3 regions of the Paucibacter sp. XJ19-41 genome follow, and region 2 is predicted to be linked to each of the others. Evidence: predicted binding sites of a transcription regulator. Region 2 holds the regulator's gene; each other region holds the start of a gene.
What was found. Region 2 encodes sigma-54, which starts transcription at its own class of promoters, with help from an activator protein. Its sites were predicted from a motif close to TGGCANGNAANCTGCTTT; they were not measured.
Positions count from the first base shown of each region.

Region 1: PO768_RS24725 (PEP-CTERM sorting domain-containing protein) is a predicted target of sigma-54. The motif match lies at 5,231-5,248, and genes of this name have one in related genera.
Region 3: PO768_RS11560 (pilin) is a predicted target of sigma-54. The motif match lies at 3,068-3,085, and genes of this name have one in related genera.

Region 1 is NZ_JAQOWX010000138.1:3,797-11,574, reverse strand. It holds gene PO768_RS24745 (ArsR/SmtB family transcription factor) at 64-393, shown strand; gene PO768_RS24740 (YeeE/YedE family protein) at 390-830, shown strand; gene PO768_RS24735 (DUF6691 family protein) at 842-1,273, shown strand; gene PO768_RS24730 (S8 family serine peptidase) at 1,323-4,436, opposite strand; gene PO768_RS24725 (PEP-CTERM sorting domain-containing protein) at 4,468-5,190, opposite strand; gene PO768_RS24720 (erythromycin esterase family protein) at 5,661-6,884, shown strand; gene PO768_RS24715 (PAS and helix-turn-helix domain-containing protein) at 6,901-7,455, opposite strand; gene PO768_RS24710 (PaaI family thioesterase) at 7,452-7,778, opposite strand, start outside.
Region 2 is NZ_JAQOWX010000129.1:839-8,616, reverse strand. It holds gene PO768_RS24140 (bifunctional diguanylate cyclase/phosphodiesterase) at 1-1,886, opposite strand, end outside; gene PO768_RS24135 (hypothetical protein) at 1,939-2,946, opposite strand; gene PO768_RS24130 (MBOAT family O-acyltransferase) at 3,017-4,498, opposite strand; gene PO768_RS24125 (RNA polymerase factor sigma-54) at 4,522-6,027, opposite strand; gene lptB (LPS export ABC transporter ATP-binding protein) at 6,032-6,805, opposite strand; gene lptA (lipopolysaccharide transport periplasmic protein LptA) at 6,802-7,431, opposite strand; gene PO768_RS24110 (DsbA family protein) at 7,485-7,778, opposite strand, start outside.
Region 3 is NZ_JAQOWX010000036.1:11,234-19,011, forward strand. It holds gene PO768_RS11555 (hypothetical protein) at 1-2,390, opposite strand, end outside; gene PO768_RS11560 (pilin) at 2,571-3,011, opposite strand; gene PO768_RS11565 (MBL fold metallo-hydrolase) at 3,237-4,010, opposite strand; gene PO768_RS11570 (FHA domain-containing protein) at 4,198-4,860, opposite strand; partial or broken gene PO768_RS11575 (Stp1/IreP family PP2C-type Ser/Thr phosphatase) at 4,939-5,721, opposite strand; gene PO768_RS11580 (serine/threonine-protein kinase) at 5,748-6,803, opposite strand; gene PO768_RS11585 (TerC family protein) at 6,816-7,538, opposite strand; gene sucD (succinate--CoA ligase subunit alpha) at 7,758-7,778, opposite strand, start outside.

The sequences.
Region 1 (7,778 bases), on a different contig from region 2:
ATCTATTGAATTACATTATATTTTTATGTATATTGTTGTCAATCGAAAGGAAAGGACCCTGCGATGAAGAGCGAAGTCTTGAGCCTGGATGTGGATCAGCTCCGCGCCGCGGCCGGCCGCGCGGTGGCGGCGCTGAAACTGCTGGCCAACGAGGACCGGCTGCTGCTGCTGTGCCAGCTCTCGCAGGGCGAGGCCTGCGTCAGCGATCTGGAGCTCAGCCTGGGCATACGCCAGCCGACGTTGTCGCAGCAGCTGGGCGTGCTGCGCAACGAGGGCGTGGTCGAGACCCGCCGCGAGGGCAAGAACATCTATTACCGCGTGGCCGATCCCAGCCTGCTGCAGATCCTGGCCACGCTCTACCGACTCTACTGTCCCGAAGGAGATGCCCGATGACTCTCACGATTGCCTGGACGCAATTCACCCCCGGCGCGGCCCTGGCCGGCGGCGCGCTGATTGGCCTGGCGGCCGCCTTGCTGCTGTTGCTGAACGGGCGCATCGCCGGCATCAGCGGCATCCTCGGCGGGCTGCTGCGGCCAGCACGGCGCGACGTGGCCTGGCGCGTCGCTTTTCTGCTGGGCCTGATGGGGGCATCGTGGGTCTACGGCCTGTTCGCGCCGCTGCCGGTGCCGCGCATCGAAGCCGGCACCGGGACCTTGATGGCGGCCGGCCTGCTGGTGGGCGTCGGCACGCGCTACGGTGCCGGCTGCACCAGCGGCCACGGCGTCTGCGGCCTTTCCAGGCTGTCGCCGCGCTCGCTGGTCGCGACCCTGGCCTTTATGACCGCCGGCTTTATCACCGTGTTCGTGCTGCGCCATCTGCTGGCGGGCTGAGGAGAGTTGCGATGCTGCTTATTGTCTTGAGTGCCGCCTTGGCGGGCCTGGTGTTCGGCCTGGGCCTGATCATCTCGGGCATGGCCGATCCGGCCAAGGTGATCGCCTTTCTCGATCTGGCCGGGGCCTGGGATCCCTCGCTGGCCCTGGTGATGGCCGGGGCCATTGCGGTGGGGCTGATCGCCTTCCGCCTGGCCGGCTCGCGCAGCCTGTCCTGGTTGGGCGAGGCCATGCGGCTGCCGACCGCGCGCGATATCGACCGCCGCCTGGTGCTGGGCAGCCTGGCCTTTGGCGCCGGCTGGGGACTGGCCGGCTTCTGCCCGGGCCCGGCCCTGGTGGCGCTGGGCATGGGGGAGGGCCAGGCGCTGATCTTTGTCGCGGCCATGCTGGCGGGCATGGGCTTGTTCGAGGTGCTCGAGCGCATGGGCCAGCGCCGCACCTGACGAAAAAAAGCCACCGCCGCAGCGGTGGCTTTCACGGGAGCGGCGTTGCTCAGGGGTTGATCAGGACCAGATCGGCCTCACGACCGGTCTTGGCCAGACCATTCAAGAGCAGCAAGCCGGTCTGCGACGGCGAGGCGGCAGCGCCGGCCGGGTTGTGGTTCACCGGCAGCGTGCCATTGAAGCCGACCGGCACGCCCAGCGAGTTGCCGATGCCGCTGGCAAAGCGCGGCGTGGCCGGCGTGTAAACCATATTGGTGATGGCATCGGTCTGGCTGCCAGTGAAGTAGTTGTCGAAGGCGAAGACCGAGAATCTGATCTGCTGGTTCGGGTCTGTCACCCCCAGATCGCTGGCCAGCACGGTCATGATCATAGTGCCCGACATCAGATCGGCACCGGCGAAGAAGCGTGCCACCGCCCCGCCATTGTTCGATCCGTCCGGATTGAGCTTCTGCACCCAGACGATGGTCTGGCCGCTGCTGGCGAAGGTGCCGTTCTCGGCGTTGTAGACCACAGCGTCGAAGATGCCATCGTTGTTGGCATCGACATAGACGTTGAACTCGGCCGGATAGGCCGGGTGCGCACGCTCGCCATAGGTCGAGATGCCGAACTGCAGGCCGAGTCCGCCCACATCCACCGCCCGCACGCCGGCTGCGCGCAGATCCACGATGGCCTGGCCACCGCCATAGGCTGGCTGCTGGCCGCTGATCTGCGGGCTGCTGCCGGTCAGCGAGAAGATCTCCAGCGGGCCAGAGACCGCGCCGCCGACATTGCTGATCGGCAGATTGCCTGCGGCCGCACCGCCCAGCGCCACATTGGTCGCGGCGACCACATTGGCGCTCTTGCGCGGCAGCACATGCCAGGGCACGCTGGCCCCGTCGGTGCCGTCGGCCACGGTGATGTAGCCGTCGAACTCGACGCCCTGCAGCAGCGCGCCGTTGCCCTGGTTGGCGGCCGAACCGAGGTTCCATGCAGGCAGCTTGGAGGCATCCAGCACCAGGCTCAGCGTGAAGGCCGCCGTGCCATTGGCCGGCACCGCGATCGAGGCCGGCGCATTCAGCACCACCGCGCCGCTGGCCGCATCGTCGGCATAGCGGAAGCTGCGGGTGATGGTGTAGGTGCGCGGCGTGGCGCTGTAGTTGCGCACCGCGACCTTCTTGCTCAAGGTCGTCACGCCGGTGGCGCGCGGGCTGCCGAAGGACAGGGCCGGGCTGTAGCTGTTGCTGGCGTCCCAGAGGCCGGTGGTCAGCGCGGCCGAGGCATTGACGCGCAGCTCACCGGCGCCGATGCGCGAGATCGGTGCGAGCACGCCGGGCTGGGTGGCCGGGTTGGTATAGACCGTCTGGTTGGCCGCATTCATCAGCCGCGCCTTGATCTCGGGCGGCGCCGCATTCGGGAACTTCTGCAGCAGCAGTGCGGCCGCGCCGGCAACCACCGGCGCTGCGCCCGAGGTGCCACCGAAGCTTTCGGTGCCGTTGCCGCTGCCGTTGACCGCCGAGACCGAGGCGCCGGGCGCGCCGATCTCGGGCTTGATCGCGGCAAAGTTGTAGGACGGGCCGCGCGAGGAGGTCGCGGTCATGCTGCCGGCCAGCGGGATGCTGTTGGCAGGGCTGACGCTGACCTGTGCCGTGTCGGTCGGCACCGACTTCAGCACATTGCCGATGGCCTGGGTGACGACCAGGCTGGGCACCATCGGTGCACCGCCACCGAAGCTGAAGGTGGGCGCGTCGCCGGCCGCATTGTTGGCGATCACCACACCGATCGCGCCGCGGTTCGCCGCGTTCGCCACCTTGATGCTGATCGAGCAGACGCCGCGATCAATCAGGGCCACGGTGCCGGTGAAATCGATGGTCGTCGCCATCTCGCAGGCCAGCGCGTTGGCCGAGCCGTTCGGGCCGGCACGCCGCAGCGTGCCGCCGAAACCGGCGCCTATCGGTGCCCAGTCCAGCGTCGCGGTGTTCGAATAGACGCCGGCAATGCCGGCCGGCGCGGTCACGACCAGCGGGATGGCGCCGGCATTGGCCATGCTGGTCTGCGCCACGCTGATGGCCTCGGGCGCGTTCGATGGCGAGCCGACGATGAAGGGGCGGTCCGCCGAGTTGCCGGCCGAGATCGCGGCGACGATGCCGAAGCGCACGGCATTGCTGATCGCCTCGGTCGAGGGGTTCTCGCGCTGGCCGTAGCTGGCGCCCAGCGAGAGGTTGAGGATGTCGGCGGCGTCGGAGAAGTCCAGATCGCCGTTCGGGTCCATCGCCCATTCGATGCCTTGCAGGATCGCCAGGCCGTTGCAGCTGGTGGAGACGCTGCTGCAGACCTTGACCGCATACAGCGAGGCGCCGGGCGCCATGCCCTTGTGCAGACCGTCCAGGCTGGCGCCGGCGGCGATATCGGCCACATGGGTGCCGTGGCCGGAGCCGACGCCGGCGTCGATCGGGTTCGGATCGGCGAGCTGCGGGCCATTGGGCCAGGTCTCGCCGACAAAGTCATAGCCGCCGATCACCTTGGCGCTGGGGAACAGGGCGGCCGGTGCCATGCCGGCGGCGGCAGCGGCCGCGGCATTGAAGTCCGAGATCAGGCCCGAGCCACCGAGATTGCGGTGGGTGTAGTCGATGCCGGAGTCCAGCACCGCGATCTTGACGCCCTGGCCGCTCAGGCCCAGGTCCTGCAGCACCTTGGCGCCGACATAGGGCACGGTGCTGCTCAGGGCCTTCTGGTGATCGACCACCGGACGCAGCGCCGAGACGCCGGGCAGGCGCGCGATCTGCGGCAGCTTGGCGGCGTCTGCCGAGATCACCACGGCGTTGTAGGCCTTGCCCAGGCGGCCCAGTTCCTTGCCGCCCAGGGCCTGGATCTGGCCCATCAAGGCGTCCTGCTTGCTCTTCAGGCTGGCCATATAGGCCTGGCGTTGCGCCAGCGTCATGCCGCCGCCGGTCTTCTTCGCATTCATCGCCAGCGCCTGGGCCAGCGGTGCATCGGTCAGGCGCACGGCCACCTGCACGGTGCCGGTCTGCTGGCGCAGCAGGGAGTTGCGCTGCTGGGTTTGCGGGCTGGGCAGCGCGAGCGCTGCCGCCGTGTTGGGCAAGGGGGTCTGGGCGAAGGCAGCGCCCAAGGCCGCCATCGCGGCGGCGCTCAGCAGGGCGTGTCTTGCGGTACGGGGACTGAACATGGAGTTCTCCTTGTTGCAGAAGCAGGTGGCGTCAGGCGGCGGCGTTCAGGGGCGTGCGCGGGGCGCGCCGGCGCGAGGAGGCCCACAGCCCCAGGCCGGCGGCCAGCACCAGGCCTATCGTGCCGGGCTCGGGCAGCTCGGCATTGGTGGCGCCGGTCAGCTCGATGAAGTAGCTCAACGGGAGCTCGCTGCCGCTGTCAAAGCCGGTCCAGCCCGCCAGCATGCCGGCGCCGGCGTCGCCGCCCAGCACATCGTTGAAGCCGCCGGCCAGGAAGGAGGGGCTGCCGTTGGCGCCATCGGCGACGAAGCCACCGATGGCGACGGCCAGGTAGTAGATGCCGTCGCTGATCGGTGAGCTGGCATCGCCGCTGGGCAGCAGCGAGGTCAGGCCGGAGAAGTCGGGCATATCGTCGTTCATGTAGACGCCCAGGCCTGCGGCGTCGAAGAGGTAGAGCGCGGTGTCGAAGCCGGTGTCCTGGGTCTTGGCCGAGAAGCTGGCGGCATCGCTGATGCGGATCTTGTAGAGATCGACCTGGTGGCGTGGGCCGCCGCCGACCGGCACGCTGGCGGTCAGCGCGCCGCCGATACCGCTCAGCGTGTTGAAGCCGCTGTCATAAGTGGTCTGGGCCGTGCCCAGCAGGTCGCCGGCGCCCGGGGCGGTCTCATTCCAGACGAAACCAGCCATTGCGCCGGTAGGCAGGCTGAGGGCGGCGGCTGCGGCGAGCAGCGCGGCAATCTTCTTGATGGGTTTCATGAGGCAAGCTCCTGTGAGGGCGCGAATCCGTGAAGGACAAATGGCAATGTGTGTGGCACCGTGACCAAGCGTTCGCCGGTTCAGATCGGTCCCCGTACTGCCCATGCGGACCTTGTCGTCGGAACTTGCGCTGCCTGCCCTGCTGCGGCCCGGGAGCCGCCGCTCACCATGCCGCGAGGCCCGACGATAAGCCGCGCACCGCGCGTCGCACATCGCCGGGCTCCCCCACATTCATGGGGGGGGGGTCAGGGCTTGTCAGTGCGCGCAATAGGGCCCGGCCGTGACTTTCTTCACAGTGAAAACAGGCCGATAAATCGAGGTTTTGACCGCCGCCGGACCGGGTCTGCTCCTAGGGAATGTCCCAGGTCGGTTGTGCGGCCCTGGCAACGCGGCGGCGGCTGCGCCGCGTTAATGCGCTCTTAAACCCAGGCCCTCTAAGCTGGCCGGCTATCCAGACGAGGGGACGGGCGATGAGGGGACGAAGACAGTGGCTGGCGGCCGCGCTGCTGGCGGCGATGGCGGCGGCGCCGGCCTTTGGCGACGCGGCGATGAGCTGGGTCGGCCGCCATGCCCAGGCGATGCCGGCGGCCACGGCGGCCGAGATCAGTGATGCGCAGCTGCAGGCTTTCGGCGCGGCCGTCGGACAGGCGCGGGTGGTGGCGCTGGGTGAGCAGACCCATGGCGGGCGCGAGGAGTTCGAGCTGCGGCTGCGCCTGCTGCGCTATCTGCATGAGCACCAGGGCTTCGAGGTGCTGCTGCTGGAGAGCGGGGTGTTCGATATCGCGCTGCTGCAAGAGGCCATGCGGCGCGGCGAGAAGCTCGAGGCGCTGGCGCCCGGCAAGGTGTTCTATATGTACTCGAAGAGCGATGCCGGCCGTGGCCTGCTGCGCTATCTGGACGAGCACCAGGCCGGGCCACGCCCGCTGCTGCTGTCGGGCATAGACAGCCAGCTCAGCGGCGAGCTGAGCCAGCGCGAGCTGCTGCCGCGTTTGAAGGCGCGTCTGCGCAGCGCCGAGGCCGACTGGCCGCTGTTCGAGCGTCTGGCGGCCGTGCTGTTCACGCTCGAGCGGCGCGCGCCGCCGGCCGCCGAGCAGCAGCGTTTCGACGCGCTGGCCGAGCGGCTGCGCGGCCGTCTCTGCGCCGGCAAGCGCGGTGGCGAGGACGGCCTGCTGTGCCGCAGCCTGGCCGGCCTGCAGGCCCAGGCCGCGACCCTGTGGCGTGGCGACTACCAGCGCGACCATGCGATGGCCGACAACGTGCTGTGGCAGCTGCAGCAGCTCTACCCGGGCAAGAAGGCGGTGATCTGGGGCCACATCATCCATCTGGGCCGGGGCGTCAAGCTGGATGCCCAGCACCGCTTTGCGGGCGACATCCTCGGCGAGAAGCTGGGTCGCGACTACTACGTGCTGAACACGACGGCGCTGCAGGGGTCCTTCCTCGAATTCGCCTCGGGCCAGGTCCAGCCGGTGCCGCCGGCCTATCCGCGCAGCCTGGAGACGGCGCTGGCGCAGAACCCGGCCGAGTTCATCTTCCTGGACGCGCCGCGACCGATGCGCGCCGATCTTGCCGGCCTGCCCTCGCGCTCCATGGAGTTCGGCTATGGCCTGCCCACCGGCGGCGGCGCGGGCCTGGGTCGGCACTGGGACGGCGTGTTCTATATCCGCGAGCTGCGCCCGGTGACGATGGAGCGCTGAGGAGCGCGCCAAGGGTTCAGGCCACGAGCAGCTTGTGCACCAGCTCCGGCGTGGTCGCGGCCTCGTACTTCTTCATCAGCCGGGCGCGGTAGACATCGACGGTGCGCGGGCTGATGCCCAGGCGCCGGCCGATCAGCTTGCTGGTCAGGCCCTCGATCAGCAGCGCCGCGATCTCGCGTTCGCGGGCGGTCAGGTCGGCCTTGATCTGGCGGTGCGCCGACAGATCCTCGAAGCTCCAGATGCCCTTGGCATGCGGGTCCTTGGGGTCCAGCGCGCGGCCCGAGACATGGCACCAGAACAGCTGGCCGCCCTCGGGGCCGGCGACCCGGCGCATCACCCGGTCGTCGGCATAGAAGCCGGTGGCGTCCAGGCTGGCGACGATGCGCGCGCCGGTGCGCTCGAACTCGGCCGGGCTGGGGTAGAGCAGCTCGAAGCTGTGGCCGACGAGCTGCTCGCGCTGCGCACCGAAGATCGCGAGCACGCGGTGGTTGCAGTCCAGGATCTGGCGGCGCTCCGACAGGATCAGGCCGATCGGCGCCATCTCGAAGGCGGTGCGATAGTCCACGCTCATCCGAGCAGCGCGTAGGTGGTGGTGGCCTGCACGGCGAGGCGGCCGTCGGGGTTGGCAATGTCTATCGTGCCGAAGGCCAGGCTCTTGCCGCTGCGCAGCACCTTGGCGCTGATCAGGCAATGGTCCGCCGAGATCGGGCGCAGAAAGCTGGTGTTCAGCTGCACCGTGGTCATGGGCCTGAACTCGCCGAGCTCGGCCATCATCGCCAGCACCATCGCGGTATCGGCCGCCGCCATTGCGGCCTGGCCGCACATCACGCCGCCCACATGCACATACTCGCGCTTGACCGGCATCAGCAGGCGCACCGCGCCCGGCGCGGCCTC
Region 2 (7,778 bases):
CCGGCCGCTTTGGCCTGGTACATCGCATGGTCGGCATGCTTGAGCAGGTCTTCGCTGCTGGTGTCGCCCGCGCCCCAGATCACGATGCCTATGCTGGGCGTGCTGTGGTGCAGGTGTTCGTCGAGCTGGTAGGGCTGGCCCAGCACACGCAGCAGCTTCTCGGCGGCCGCCTCGGCATGCAGGGCGGCGACGCCGGCGTCCGCACCGAGGTCCTGCAGCAGCACGACGAACTCGTCTCCGCCCCAGCGCGCCACCGAGTCCTGCGCGCGCAGCGCGGCCTGCAGGCGCTGGGCCATGCTTTTGAGCAGGCGGTCGCCCATGCCGTGGCCCAGGGTGTCGTTGAGCGATTTGAAGTTGTCGATGTCGATGAACAGCACCGCGCCATGCCGGCCGCTGCGCTGGCTGGCGGCCAGGCTTTGCGCCAGCCGGTCCAGCAGCAGGCGGCGATTGGGCAGGGTGGTCAGCGGGTCGTAGAAAGCCAGCCGTTCGATCGCAGCCTCGGCGCGCTTGCGATCGGAGATGTCGCGGGCCAGGCCGATGAACAGGGTCTGGCCACGACGCTCGATGCGCGAGACGGCCAGGCTCATCGGAAACACCTCGCCGCTCTTGCGGCGGCCATCGACATCGCGGCCCTGGCCGATCACGCGCGCCGGACCGCCGGCCAGATAGCGGCTCAGATAGTCGGCGTGTCGGCCGCTGTCGGGCTCGGGCATCAGCAGGCTGATATTGCGGCCTATGGCCTCCGCCGCTGGATAGCCGAAGATGCGCTCCGCCGCCGGGTTGAAGGAGGCGATCTGCCCGGCGCTGTCTATCGTGATCACCGCGTCCACCATATGGTCGAGGATGGCCTGGGTGTGCTGGGCCTGCTCCTGCAGCTTGAAGGCGGCCTGCTGTGCCGTCGCGAAGATCAGGCGCTGGCGGCGCTGCCACAGCAGCAGGGCCGCCGCCATGCCCAGCGACAGCAGGCCGCCGATCAGCAGCACCGCATGGAGCTGGCGCCGCCAGGGCGCCTCGATGCCTTGCAGCGCCCGCCCGACCGCCACCAGCAGGCCGGCATCGGTGCGCAAGCCGGCCGGGCTGACATGGCGGGCGGCGGCCAGGCGCTCGTCCTGGCTGATCTGGGCGCGCATGCGGTGCAGGCTGGCGCTTTGGCCGCTGGCCAGATGGCGGGCCAGGATGGAGTCCGGCATGGCCAGCAGATTGCGGCCGATCCAGCGCTCATCGGGCGGCGTCATGCTGAACAGCAGGCCGCCGGTATGGGCCAGGGCGCTCCAGGTGTCGGGCGAGGGCTGGGCGGTCTCCAGCACCAGGCGGAAGTAGTCCGGATCCAGGCTGGCGGTGACCACGCCCTCGAAACGGCCCTGGGCATCGAACAAGGCCCGCGCCAGCGTCAGCGTGTGCACGCCCATGACGCTGCGAAACGGCGGTGAGACATAGAGCAGCCCGGGGTCGGGCCGCTGTTGCGGCACGCTGAAGTAATCGCGCGAGCGCACATCCAAGCCCAGCAGCTGCGGCACCGAGCTGGCTCGCACCCGCCCCTGGGCATCGACCAGCATCAGCACGCGCACGCCGGGCATGGCCTGGGCCAGGGTCTGCAGCAGCGCGGCGCTGTCCTGCGGCAGCCGCTCGGTGCGCCAGCCCCGGCGCTGCACGGCCACGGTGTCCAGCGCCGCCTTGATCGCCAGCATCTGCTGCGAGACGATGCCGTCCAGCGTCTGCACCAGCACTTGCAGCTTCTCGCTTTCGTGCCGCTGCAGCGCGCTGCGCTCGGCCTGCAGCCACCAGGCCGCGCCAGCCCAGGCCAGACTGGCGGCGGCGAGCAGGGCCAGCCATTGGCGGGCGATGTGGATTGGCGGGCGGAGAGGGGCGAGATCGGTCGAGAGCATGGGCGCGGGTTGGCACAGTAGCCAGGATCTGCGCCGGCATGCTTGATTTACATCAATAGAGGTCTCGACCTTGATGCGCAGCTGAGGGGGAATTGCGGAGGGACCGCGCGGCCGCCTCCATCAGCAGACGCACGCCCAGCGTATTGAGGTGCTTGTCATAGGGACCGACGTCAAAGCTCAGCCCCTGCCGCGCATAGTCTTGCATCAGCAGAGGGGTCGCGTCGACCCACTGCACAGAGAGCGAAGGGGCTTGTGTGATCAAGACCTGCCGCTCTGGGTTTCCGATCGGCCGGCCTGCGTAGATCGCGTCGCGATCGGTGTCCAGCACGATCACCAGGCGCCGCAAGTCCAGTGAGGCGATACGCCGGAAAAACTCGTGCGCCACCGCGTTCTGCCCGGTCAGCTGCGCCGACGCCGGTGCGAGGGGCGGTGCGGCCTTGACAGCAGGGGCCTCAGACGGCGGCCTGGCTTGCTCGAGCGCTTGCTTCCACAGGCGTTGCGGAGTCAGCTTGAGCTGGCTGAACAGATACTGGGCCAGGGCCGAGTGTCGTAACCATTGCTTGAGTCTGCCGGGTGCGGGCTGGGTTTCAATGCGCGGCACCAGTGTGTCGGGATCCAGGCACGGGCCGTGGACATTGCCCGAACCGCACAGCGACTGCCTCAGATCACCCCGCTCCAGCAGCAGTACGAAGTCCCGTATGCCGTAGCGCTGCTGAGCCCAGCGCATGCGCTCGGCATAGTCCAGCAACGCTGAACCGGGCAGGCCCAGCGCATAGACCGGCCGCCCGGCCAGTGCTTGCTCCAATTGCACCCCCGGGCGTTCGGCCGGGGGCAGCATCGAGGCTTCGACAAAGCTGTCGCCTATCAGCGCGACGGCCTCCGTGTCGTGCTTGAAATCGCGATGGGCAATATAGCCGGCGTTGTTGGCAAGATTGCGATACGAGTTGCGCAAATCCCATCCTGTGGCCGAGGTCCATGCATGGCGGGGTGGGTAGTTGAGGATCAATGGGTCGAGGTGGTAGCCGGTCAGCGTCGCGCTGGAGACGGGCAGCAGGCGCAACAGCAGCTCGCAGCTCAGCAGCAGCGCGCCCAGGCCCAGCAGGATGAAAGCGAGAGCGCGGGCTGCCATCTCAGAAATTGAAGTAGATGAATGCGCTGACCGAGCTGCGTGCGGTGTTCAGTAGCACCAGCAGGGCGATGGCGCCGATCGCTGCGCCCGCGAGCAGGGCGCGTGCCGCAACGCGCTGCTGGCACAGCGTGATCAGCCGCTGGCCGATGCTGTTGCTGTTCGGCGCGAGGAAAGCGATGGCTGCAAGCACCGCGCACCAGGTCCAGCCGGCCTGTAGCTGCAGGCCGGCCTCCCACAGCAGGCGGTGCAGGCCGGGACTCGAGGGATTGAGCATGGCTTCGATCATGCGGAGCGCGCCGTCCAGCGTCGTTGCACGGAAGAACACCCAGGCCAAAACCACGGCCAGCATGGTCAGCAGCCAACTGCTCAGCATGTAGGCACGGCTGGCCGCCAGGCGCTGCTTCAGTACCGGGCCACACAGCGCGCTGAAACCATGGTTGAGCATCAGATAGAGCCCATGCAGGCCGCCCCACAGCACGAAGGACCAGCTGGCACCATGCCACAGGCCACCCAGCAGCATGGTGGCGCCAAGATTCAGATAGCGACGCAGCGCGCCCTTTCGGTTGCCGCCCAGCGCGATGTAGAGGTAGTCGCGCAGGAAGTTCGACAGCGAGATATGCCAGCGTCGCCAGAAGTCACTGATATTGCTTGCGCGGTAAGGGGAGTCGAAGTTGAAAGGCAGGCGCACATTGAACAGCAGCGAGATGCCGATTGCCATGTCCGAGTAGCCCGAGAAATCGAAGTAGAGCTGAAAGGTGTAGGCCAGGGCTCCCAACCAGGCCTCGTGGAAGTCGGGGTGCATGCCGGCGTCCGCCGGATTGAAGACGGCATCTGCGTAGGGACTGATGCCATCGGCCAGCACGACTTTTTTTACCAGACCCAGCACGAAGATGGCCAGGCCGGCCGCCAGCATGGCGGGCTGGATGCGGTAGGTGGCCGGATCCCTGAACTGCGGCATCATCTGCGCATGGTGCAGCACGGGGCCAGCGATCAGGTGCGGGAAGTAGGTGACGAACAGTCCGTAGTGACTGAAGCGGTATTCGCGTGTGCCCTTCTGGTAGCTGTCGGCCAGGAAGGCGATCTGGGTGAAGCTGAAGAAAGAGATGCCAATCGGCAGCAGCACCGCGCCGAGCTGCCACTGCGTGCCCAGCACCGCGTTGAGGTTGTCGACGAAGAAGTTGGCGTACTTGTAGTAGGCCAGCAGCAATAAATTGGCACTGACGCCGACGATCAGCAAGATTTTTGCTTGCGGGATCAAGCCATCAGCGCGCTTGGCGGCAATACCCTGGCCGATCCAGAAGTTGCCGACGATGGAGCCGAGCAGCAGCAGCACGTACTCGGGCATCCAGACGCCATAGAACAATAGCGAGGCTGCAAAAAGCCAGCTGGCCGCAGCGCCATGGCTCCAACGCCCGATGACGAAAAATCCGGCCAGCACCAGCGGCAGGTAGAGGGCAACGAAGGCGGCTGTGGTGAAGAGCATCTGCGCGTCGTTGCGTTGCCGCGCTACATCGCCTTGCGCAGATTCGCCGGCGCGATCTTCAGCGCTTCGCGGTACTTGGCGACGGTGCGGCGTGCGACCTGGATGCCTTGCTCTTCGAGCATGTTCGATAGCGCGCTGTCGGACAGCGGCTTGGCTGCGTCCTCAGCGGCGACGAACTGCTTGATCAACGCGCGCACCGCCGTGCTGGAGGCATTGCCGCCGGCCTCGGTGTTCAGACCGGAGCCAAAGAAGTACTTCAGCTCGAAGGTGCCAAAGCGGGTCGCCATGTACTTGGCATTCGTCACCCGCGAGATGGTCGACTCGTGCAGGCCCAGCTCGTCGGCTATTTCTCGGAGCACCAGCGGCTTCATCGCCAGCTCGCCGTGGGTGAAGAAGCCTTTTTGCCGCTCGACGATGGCCTGTGAGACACGCAGGATGGTGTCGAAGCGCTGCTGGATGTTCTTGATGAACCAGCGCGCCTCCTGCAGCTGGGCGCCCAGCGGCGAGTTGCTGACGCCGCCGCGGGTGGCGCGCAGCGCCTGGGCATAGAGCTCGTTGATGCGCAGCTTGGGCGCCACCTCGGGGTTCAGCATCACGCGGAACTCGCGGCCGACCTTGTGAACGATCACGTCCGGGATCACCGCCTGGGCCTGGCCGCGGGCAAACTGGCGGCCGGGCTTGGGTTCGAGGCTGGTGATCAGCGTCTGGGCCTCGCGCAGCAAGGCCTCGTCGGCGCCGGTCAGCGCCATCAGCTTCTTCAGATCGCGCTTGGCCAGCAGTTCCAGATGTTGCTTGCACACCAGGATGGCCACCACCTGGGCCTCGCTGCGCGGCTGGGCGCGCAGCTGCAGGATCAGGCACTCGGGCAGGTCGCGGGCGCCGACGCCCAGCGGTTCCAGGCTTTGCAGCCAGTTGAGGGCGCAGCGCAGCCGGTCGAGCAACTCGTCACGCGCCTCTGGATCCGCCTCGCCGGCCAACGATTCAACCAGCTCTTCGAGGCTGTCCTCCAGATAGCCGTCCTCGTTGAGCGACTCGATCAGCACATAGAGCGCGGCGCGATCCTCTGGGCTCAGCATCATGCCGGCCAGCTGCTGGTTCAGGTGCTCCTGCAGGCTCAGGCCCGGCGAGTCTTGCTCGGGTCGCTCGCCGTCTTCGTCGCCGCTGCCGGAGCCGCTATTGCTGGGCAGCTCGCGGATGCCGTCGAAATCATCTCGCTCGGTGCCGTTTTCCCAGTCCTCGCGCTCGGTGGCGCCGAAGTCCTCGGCCTGGATCTCGGGCGTGGTCTCGGGCTCGCCGGCGCCGCTGTCGGCGCCGATCTCGTCCTGCGCCTTGCGGATCTCTGGCAGCTCGGCAGCGGCCGGTGCGTCGGGGAATTCCTCCTCCGTTTCGAGCAGCGGGTTCTGCGCCAGCATCTGCTCGACTTCCTGGTTCAGCTCCAGAGTGGACAACTGCAGCAGGCGAATCGATTGCTGCAGCTGGGGTGTGAGCGCCAGATGCTGGCTGAGGCGGACCTGTAAGCTTTGCTTCATGGGCTTACATTCGGAAATGTTCGCCCAGATAGACCTTGCGCACGTCGGCGTTGTCGACGATCTCGTGCGGCGTGCCCTCGGCCAGCACCGTGCCCTCGCTGATGATGTAGGCGCGGTCGCAGATGCCCAGGGTCTCGCGCACATTGTGGTCGGTGATCAGCACACCGATGCCGCGGCTCTTCAGGAAGCGGATGATGCGCTGGATCTCCAGCACCGCGATCGGATCGACGCCGGCGAAGGGTTCGTCCAGCAGGATGAAACGGGGCTGGGTGGCCAGCGCGCGGGCGATCTCGACACGGCGGCGCTCGCCGCCGGAGAGCGCCGGCGCCGGGCTGTCGCGCAGCTTCTCGATGCTCAGCTCGTCCAGCAGCTTCTCCAGCGCCTCGTTGATGCGGGCGCTCGACCAGGCGCGGCCGTTCTCGTCCTGCTGCAATTCCAGCACCGCGCGGATGTTCTCCTCGACCGTCAGCTTGCGGAAGATCGAGGCCTCCTGCGGCAGATAGGACAGGCCCAGGCGCGAGCGCTGGTGAATGGGCAGGCGCTGCACGGCCTGGCCGTCGATGCGGATCTCGCCTGCATCGGCGCGCACCAGGCCGACGATCATGTAGAAGCTGGTGGTCTTGCCGGCGCCGTTGGGGCCGAGCAGGCCGACCACCTCGCCGCTGTGCACATCGAGATGGACGTTCTTGACCACCTTGCGCACACCATAGCTTTTCTGCAGGCCCTCGGCCTCCAGGCGGCTGAGGGCGGCGCTGGGTTCCGGGGGGGCGGCCGTCATGAAGGCTTGCGCGGCTGTTGCAAGCCCGGGCTGGTCTGCAGCGGCAGGGCCGGCTCGGAGGCGGCCGGCTCGGAGGCCGCCGCCGCGCGTGGCATCAGCACCATGCGGCCACGGCCGGCCGGATGGGGCGAGGCCTGCCCGCCCTCGATGCTGAAGACCTCAGAGCGGTTGTCGTAATGGATCACCGCACCGACCACCTCGTCCGCCACGGTGGCGCCGCGCATGCGCCGCACCACCGCATTGCCGACGAAGCGCACGGTGTCCGAGCGGCTGTCGTACTCGACCTGGTCGGCCGAGCCCTCGACCGCCTCGCCCGGCACATCGCGGGCCTGGCGGAAGGTCACCGGCTTGCCGGCCTCGCCGCTGGCATAGGCCTGTTGGTAGCCGTCACTGGTCTCGCGCACATCCATGCGGGCCGCGCGCATCACCATGCTGCCCTTGCTGAGCACGACATTGCCGCTGAACTCGGTGCGCTGCTTGACAAAGTCGACCCCGCCGCGGTCGTAGTCGATATTGATCGGCTTGTTGCGGTCGGCCTTTTCGGCCTGTGCGGAGCCCGCCCAGCCGCCGGCGGCCAGCGCCAGGGCAAGCAGCATCAATCGGAGAGGGGCAGGTCTGTTGTTCATGGCGGCACAGTTCTTGCAGACCATTCTAGCCCCGGATTGGGGCCTGGGCGGGCTCAGGCCTTGCCGCTGCGCAGGCGCTGGATCAGGAAGTCGACCGTGGCCAACGCGCGCTGACCCGATTCGATTTCGCTGACACGCTGGCCGGCAGAGGCCAGCGCCGGCGAGGTCCAGAAGCGGCCGCCGACGCCCAGGGCCGGCACGCCGTCGATGCGGTAGGCCTCGCTGAGCTTCTCGGTCTGGGTGCATTTGGTCTGCACGCCACAGGAGTGGTAGGCCTGGGTGAACTTGTCCGCCTCAAGGCCCAGCGGCGTCAGGAATTCGGTCCTGGCCTTGACGCTGTCGAGGGC
Region 3 (7,778 bases), on a different contig from region 2:
TCCATGGGGCGCCGGCATTCCAAGGCATTCAGGATTGGCAAGCCGGCCAGCACGAGTTGCGGGAGCTGATGCGCAGACTGGCTTTTGAATCGTGCTTTGGGCGCCTGGAGCGCAACGCTTGGGTAGAAGTCGGAATGCGCTCTTGCCTGGTGCTGCCGGACAAAAGTGCGCAGCATCGCTGCACCGCCGACGCGCCGCACTTGCAGATCGGCAATAGAACTCAAGCCCACGCGGCGCAGTTCATCGGCCAGCCCGGGGGCTTCCCACAGACGACTTGCTTGCTCGACCGCTAAGGATGGCGCGACCTTGCTGCGCGCCAGGATGATGAAGTCATTGCTGTTGGTCACCAGCAGCTCGCTGTGCGGGAACTCCGTCAGCAGCGCCGCCAGCATTTCGGCGAGCAGCGCGTCGGTCATCTCATAGGCATGAATCCACTGCACCAGCAAACCGTCCTCACGGAGCTTGCCACGGACTCGCGCATAGAACTCCTGGGTGAACAGGCTTGCGACACCGCTGACCCAGGGGTTGGACGGTTCGGAGACGATGGCATCGTACAAGCCGTCGTGCGTAGCCAGAAATGTGCGGGCATCCTCGATGCGGAGAAAGGAGCGCGGGTCTTCGTAGGCCCTGGCGTTGAGGGGCAAGAAGGTCTTGGCGCCCTCCCACATTGCGTGCTCGATCTCGATCGTGTCCACCCGCTGCACCAGCGACGATCCCAGCAGCGTGTGCGTGGACAAGCCAGAACCCCAGCCGATCACTGCGACCTCCTTAGGCTGCGGATGCCAGGCCAGCGGTGCCATGCCCAACATCAGCATCGTGATCTCATCTGAGGTTGGTGTGCTCTGGGAATCCCTGAGGCCCGCATCGGGCTTGCCATTGGTGGAGATGATGACGGTCTGATCGCTGAACATGCGGGCCGAGACCGTGGCGGTCGATCCGTCGCGGAAGTACAGGAGCTGGCCGAGCTTGGTCTCGTCTGAAATTCCGGTTCTGAACACCCCCGAAGCCTGTTGCAAGGTACTGGGTAGCCCGAAGTACAGGACCAGGCCTGCCACCGTTACGGCGCCCACCGCGCTCGCGCCGGCAGGCAATGTCCAGCTTCCTTGCTTCAGCCCGCGCAGCAACCACAGCCCGATCAGCACATCCATGGTGGCTGCGGCCACCACGCTGAGCGTGATTCCCATCAGCGGTATCAAGACGTGTACCACCGTCACCACGCCGAAGATGGCACCTATCGTGTTGGCGGCGTAAACACGGCCGATGGCCGCCTCGCCCGCCCCTTGGCGGAGCAGGGCGGTAGTGAACAGCGGGAGCGTCATGCCCGCAAAGAAGGCGGCGGGGGTCATCACCAGCAGGGCAATGACTGCCGTGGCGATGCTGTAAAGCGCATAGCCTCCGTCGGTCCGGGCCAGCGCCGTCGTCAACCAGCCTACCCATTCAAAGCTCCGGGCCAACACGGGCACGGACAAGAGCGCGCAAGTGCCCATCGCGACCTGCACATAACCTGCGTAGCGCACCACATCGGCAATCTGATCACCTCGGTGGCGAATCCACAGCCCACCGCAGGCGATGCCGAAGATGAAGGCGGCGAGCATCAACTCGAAGCCATGCAGCGTGGTGCCCAGCGCCTGGTTGAGCATGCGCACCCAGCCAATCTCGTAGCCAAAAGATGCGGCGCTGGAGAGAAAGGTGGCGGCCAACAGCGTGCGCTGCAGGCCGCGCAGATCGGCGCTCTGAGCAGCGGGCTTGTCGCCCTGAGACGCGAAGCCGTGCTCAGGGGCTTTGAAGGCAATCCACGCCGTGCCTGCGGCCAGCAGCAGATTCATGCCCGCTGCCACCTGCAGGCTGCCGGGCAGCCCGAACAGGGGAAGCAGCAGGAAGCTGGCGGCCAGGGCACCGGCGGCGGCACCCAGCCCATTGGCGAAGTAAAGGCCGCCCAGCGTGGCGCCCATGGCCTGCCGGTTCCAGCGCAGCATGCCGCCAGCAATGAGGGGAAAGGTCGCGCCCAGCAGAACGGTCTGTACTGCGATCAGGCTGCCGGCGCCCAACCAGGGCCAGGCCTTGGCCGCCCAATGGCCTTGCAGCGCCGGTAGCACCTGCGTCTCGCTCAAGCCGACAAAGCCGGTGAATAGTCCATGAAAAGCAAACCCGGCCAGGCCGATCAGCAACTCAATCGCGGCATAACAGCCGATCAGGCTGCGCAGGCGGGCGGTCAGCCGACTGACCGCCCAGGCGCCGAATGCCATTCCCCCCATGAACATCACCAGCACCAGGGTCTGAGCGTAGGCGGCATGGCCGAGCAGCAGGCCTAGGTACTGGGTCCAGACTGACTGGTAGATCAGCGCAGAGAAGCCGGAGGCAACGAAAAGTAGTAGCAGTGCGATCTGCATAGGTGGCCTTCAACCTTGCTGCTGATTCCTGACCCGCAAAGCCTAGCGAGCCAGCAATTTGTTCTGTCCCAAAGAAAAAGGGGCTCTAGAGCCCCTTTTTCCTATCCAAGCTGATGATGCTGCCCGATAACCGCTGCCGCCGTGGTTCTGCAGCCAATGGTCTACGGTCAGCAGTCAAGATTAGGGATTATTCTTGGTAATCGAGTCAGTGACCGGACCAGCTGTGCAACCGGTGCAAGAGTTCTTCCAAGAGATGCGGGCGCCGTCTCCGGCCGACTCCATCTTGATGGTCGCATCGTCGATGTCGCCATGAATGCCCTTGTTGAGCACAATTTCAATATCGCCGTCTGCGGCAGTAACAGACTTGATCTCCTTGGTCGCTGTGAAGGCGGGCACATCATTGCTGTTTGTCGAGCAGCCGGTCTTGGTACCGATGGTCTGGATGCACAGCGCCACAGCCTTCTTCACGCCATCCACCTGAGCCAACGTCGAGCCGACACGTGCCTTGCCGGTGTAATCGCGATACTGCGGAATCGCCACCGCAGCCAAGATACCAATAATCGCCACGACGATCATCAGTTCGATCAGGGTGAAACCTTGTTGGACGCGCTTCATGCTCATGATGGGGACTCCTGGGAAGAAAAGAAATGCATTGAGGGGTAGAGACACTCCCCCTGAATGCAGGGGCCGTGCCAGGCTTTTGATCGCCTTTGCCGTGACGGATCTCACGGAATTTCGGGGGCTTGCGGGCTTGAAGCGACCCGTATGGTCACCCGGGGCCGCGCGTTTTGTTCGGGCTTCCTGGAACTGACCATTTTTGTCAGTCGGCCCGGCGGCCGGGGCGGTTCAGAGGCTCAGGATGTCGCCGGCCTTCAGCGCGCTGATCCTGTGCGGGCTGCTCAAGGCACCGATCTCGCTCATCACCGCGTCCATCTCGCCGGGCTTGATGTGGGTGATGTGGACCTCGACGCTGCCGCCCAGCTGGGCCAGCTCGCGACCCAGTGCGGTGGGGCAGAGATGGCGGCTGATGCGGGCGAGTTGGCGCTCGTCGTCACCAAAAGCGGTTTCAATCACCAGATGGGCGACCTTGATCTCGGACAGGCGTTGCCACAGGGCCGGGTTGGGACCGGTATCCCCGGTGTAGACCCAGTAGCCGGCAGGTGAGTCGACCGCAAAGCCGACCGCCGGGACCGTGTGTTCGGCATTCAGCACCTCGATCTCGCGGCCGCCCAGGTTCAGGCGCTGGCCGATCTCGAAGGGATGCAGGCTCAGCACCGGGTGCTCGGCGCTGGGCAGGCGGGTGAAGTCGGGCCAGATCACGCCGTTGAAGATGTGCTGGCGCAGCGCGTCCAGCGTCGCTGTCAGGGCGTGGACCTGGATAGGCGGGCGGCCAGCCTGGGCGCGCAGGCGCAGCACGGTGTCGGCCAGCAGGCCTATGGCCAGGATGTGGTCCAGGTGCGAGTGACTGACCAGGATGTGGTCGATGCGGGCCAGGGCGTCCAGGCCGAGGTCACCGACACCGGTGCCGGCGTCGATCAGGATGTCATCGTCGAGCAGGAAGGCGCTGGTCTTGTAGCCTGCTGCAATGGCGCCGGAGCAGCCCAGGACATGTATGTTCATGCGTCGGAGTCGGAGATGGCGCACGAGATTGTGGGCGCCGTCTCAATTTACGCGCCCCGGGCAGCCCTGCCTAGCTGCGTAGTTCGCGTTTCTCAGCCGATCAGGGGACGGCCGTGGCGATGTCGGGCGGTGGCGTGATTTGCTGCACGGCGGGCCCGGCCTGGGCTGCCGGTTTCAGCCGCCGGGTTCAGAGGCCGGCTTGGACGAACTGCATCTGGGTGCCGGCCAGCTCGATCACATCGCCGCTCTTCAGCGCGACCGATTCACCGACCAGGGGGATGCCGTTGACGCTGGGGCGGGCGCCGCCCTCGACATGGGCGAACACATAGCCGCTCGGGCGCTTGGTGATGGAGGCGACCTGCACGCCGGGCTTGCCGACCGTGGTGACCACCTTGGTCAGGCTGACCTCGCGGCCGGCGGCCGCGCCGGTCAGCACCTTGATGGTGGCCGGCAGCGCGGTGCTGGCGGGCGAACCCAGGGCGCCGAAGGACGAGGGCAGACCGAAACCGCTGGGCACGGCCGAGCCGGGCTTCAGGATCATGGTCTTCTCGTAGTCCACGCTGTCTTCCAGCAGGAACTTGATCTTGTATTTGCCGATCTCGACGACGTCGCTGTTGCTGAGCAACTGCTTCTTGATCGCCTTGCCGTTGATATAGGTGCCGTTGGTGGAGTTCAGGTCTTCGATGAAGACATCGGCGCCCACCATCTGCAGCACGGCATGCTCACCGCTGACCGCCAGGTTGTCGATCACGATGTCGTTGTAAGGCCGCCGCCCCAGGGTGGTCTTGTCCTTGGTGATCTGCACCTCCTTGATCACCACCCCATCGAGCGAAACCACCAGCTTGCCCATGCTTGACCTCAAGTCCTGTTGTCTGTTTTGCGTGCCGGCCGGCTGCTCCAAGCCGCCGATTCGGACCCGACCTGATTTACGACCGAAGGGCCACCATGTCCGGCCGGTCGCCCGGGCGGGACCCTCGGCGCGGGCCAACACAATCGCAATATTATCCTTGCCGCCCATGTCATTGGCCGCATCAATCAAGGCTTGAGCCGCTTCCGACAGCGAAGGGTGGCTTAAGAGCAACTGAGTCAGGGCGTCGTCGTCCAGCATATCGGAGAGTCCATCCGAGCACAGCAGGAACAGATCGCCCGGCTGAACCTCGTGCTGATGCAGCTCCAGCATCACCGTGTCCTCGACGCCAACCGCCCGGGTTACCAGATTGCGGTTGTTGGAATAGGCGGCTTCTTCTGGGGTCAGCAGGCCGGCATCGAGCTGCTCCTGCAGCAGCGAATGGTCGCGGGTCAGCTGACTCAGCTGGCCGTTGCGCAAACGGTAGGCGCGCGAATCGCCGACATGGCCCAGCAGCAGGCCCTCGTCGCGGAACACGGCCAGCACCAGGGTCGTGCCCATGCCGGCATAGCGCGGATTGGTGTTGGCCGCGTTGAAGATGGCGCGGTTGGCGTTGTCGACACAAATGTCCATCGCCCGCTTCACGTCGGCGGCGGTGGCCTTGTTGCTGGTTTCCTTCAGCCAGCGGCCCAGCTCGGCCGTGATGAAGGAGGTCAGCATCTGGCTGGCGACCTCGCCGGCGTTGTAGCCCCCCATGCCGTCGGCCAGCACGGCCAGGCTCACGGCCGGGTCCAGCGCCACCGAGTCTTCGTTGTTGTCGCGGGCGCGGCCGACATCGGTAGCGCTGAAGATCTCCACGGTCATGGGCTGGCTGGGCTGTGTCGCTTGGGTCAGGGATTTTGCCCCGGTTCCTGGGGGTTCAGACGCAATGTTTGCGCGAACGGGTCGGCGGCCGTGAAATCCTCGCGGCCCGGCGGGCCTGCCGGATCGGCCGCCGGCAACTGGGCCAGCACCGTCTCCAGGTCCTGGGCGAACAGCTCGCCGCTACGGTAACGCAGCTCGGGGCGCTTCTCCAGCGCCAGCGCCAGCACCAGCGCCAGCGCTTCGGGCAGCTCGGGCCGGTGGTGGCGCACATCCGGCGGCGCCTGGTTGGCGATCTGGTACATCAGCTGGGCCATCGAGTCCGACTGATGCGGCAGCTGGCCGGTCAGCAGCTGATAGAGCAGCGCGCCCAGCGAATAGAGGTCGCTGCGCCCATCGACCTGCAACCCCGCGAGCTGTTCGGGCGACATGAAGGAGGGGGTGCCCAGCACCAGGCCGGTGCGGGTGCGGCTGCCATCGGCAATGCGGGCAATGCCGAAATCCATGATCTTCAGCGTGCCGCTGCTGCGGTCCAGCATCACATTGGAGGGTTTGATGTCGCGGTGCACTACGCCTTGGCTGTGCGCGAAGGCCAGCGCGCGGGCCAGCCTTATGGCCAGCGCCAGTACCTCGCGCACCGGCAGCAGCGCGCCCGCACGGGTGAAATGACTCAGATCCTGACCCTGCACATACTCCATCGCAATCCAGGCGTCATGGCCGGTCGGGCCGGCGTCGAGCACCTGCAGGATGTCGGGGTGGGCCAGATGGCCGGCGGCGCGGGCCTCGCGCATGAAGCGCTGGCGCACATCGATCAGGTCCTCGGCCGCGAATTCCCGCTGCAACGCCAGCCGCTTGATGGCCACCTGGCGGCCGCTGGCTCGCTCGGTGGCCAGGTGCACGACGGCCATCGCACCGCGGCCTAGCTCGGGGCCGATCTCATAGCTGTCGAGGCTGGCGCCGCTGTCGGTCTGGAAATGCTGGGGCTGGGTGCTAGGCAGCGTGCTGGGCCCGGTGACAGGGTCGCCCGGGCTGCCCGGCTTGGCCTTGCGGCCCAGCATGCGCTTCCAGAAGCCGGGCGCTGCCATCGTGCCTGTGCCTCAGGCGGCCTTGCTGCGCATGGCCATGGCCTTGCCGAACAGCAAGACCAGCAGCGCACCGGCCACGCCGCAGCCGTAATACAGCGCCGGCAGCACCTCGGTCGAGCCGGGCTTGTCGCCGGCCTGGGTCGGCACCCAGCTGGCCAGCGCCGGGTCGCCCACCATCATCGTGCCGGCAATCCAACCCAGCAGCATCGCGCCCAAGGTGATGACCATCGGGAAGCGGTCCATCAGCTTGATCACCAGCTGGCTGCCCCAGACGATGATGGGAATGGAGACCAGCAGGCCGAAGATCACCAGCGGCATCTGGTGGTCGCCACCCGCGCCTTCGGCGGCGCCGGCGATCGCGATCACATTGTCCAGGCTCATCACGAAGTCGGCCACGATGACGGTCTTGACGGCCGCCCACAGCTTGTCGCTGGCCTGGATATTGGCATGCTCATCGTCATGCTCGGGCATCAGCAGCTTCATGCCGATCCACAGCAGCAGGATGCCACCGACCAGCTTCAGGAAAGGCAGCTTCAGCAGCGTCAGCGCGAAGAAGATCAGCACGACGCGCAGCACGATGGCGCCGGCCGTGCCCCACAGAATGCCTTTGCGACGCTGCGCGTCGGGCAGCTTGCGGCAGGCCAGCGCGATCACCACCGCGTTGTCGCCGCCCAGCAGGATGTCGATCATGATGATCTGGCCGACGGCGAGCCAGAACTCGGGACTGGAGAGCATGTCCAGGGGTATTTGCTTTGTTGGGTGTTCTGCGGCCGGCACAGAAACAGTGAACGACTATAACGAGGCCGGCCGGATCGCTGCCGGAAAACGAAAAAGGGGCTGTCGCCCCTTTTTCTCAGTCCGGCCGCTCGGGCTGCTGCTGAATTGTGCGATGCCGCGCCCCCCTGGCTCGATGCGTGAAATTACGCATTTGCGAGGGCGGCCGTGGCGTCGGCCTTACAGCAGTGCCTTGAGCAG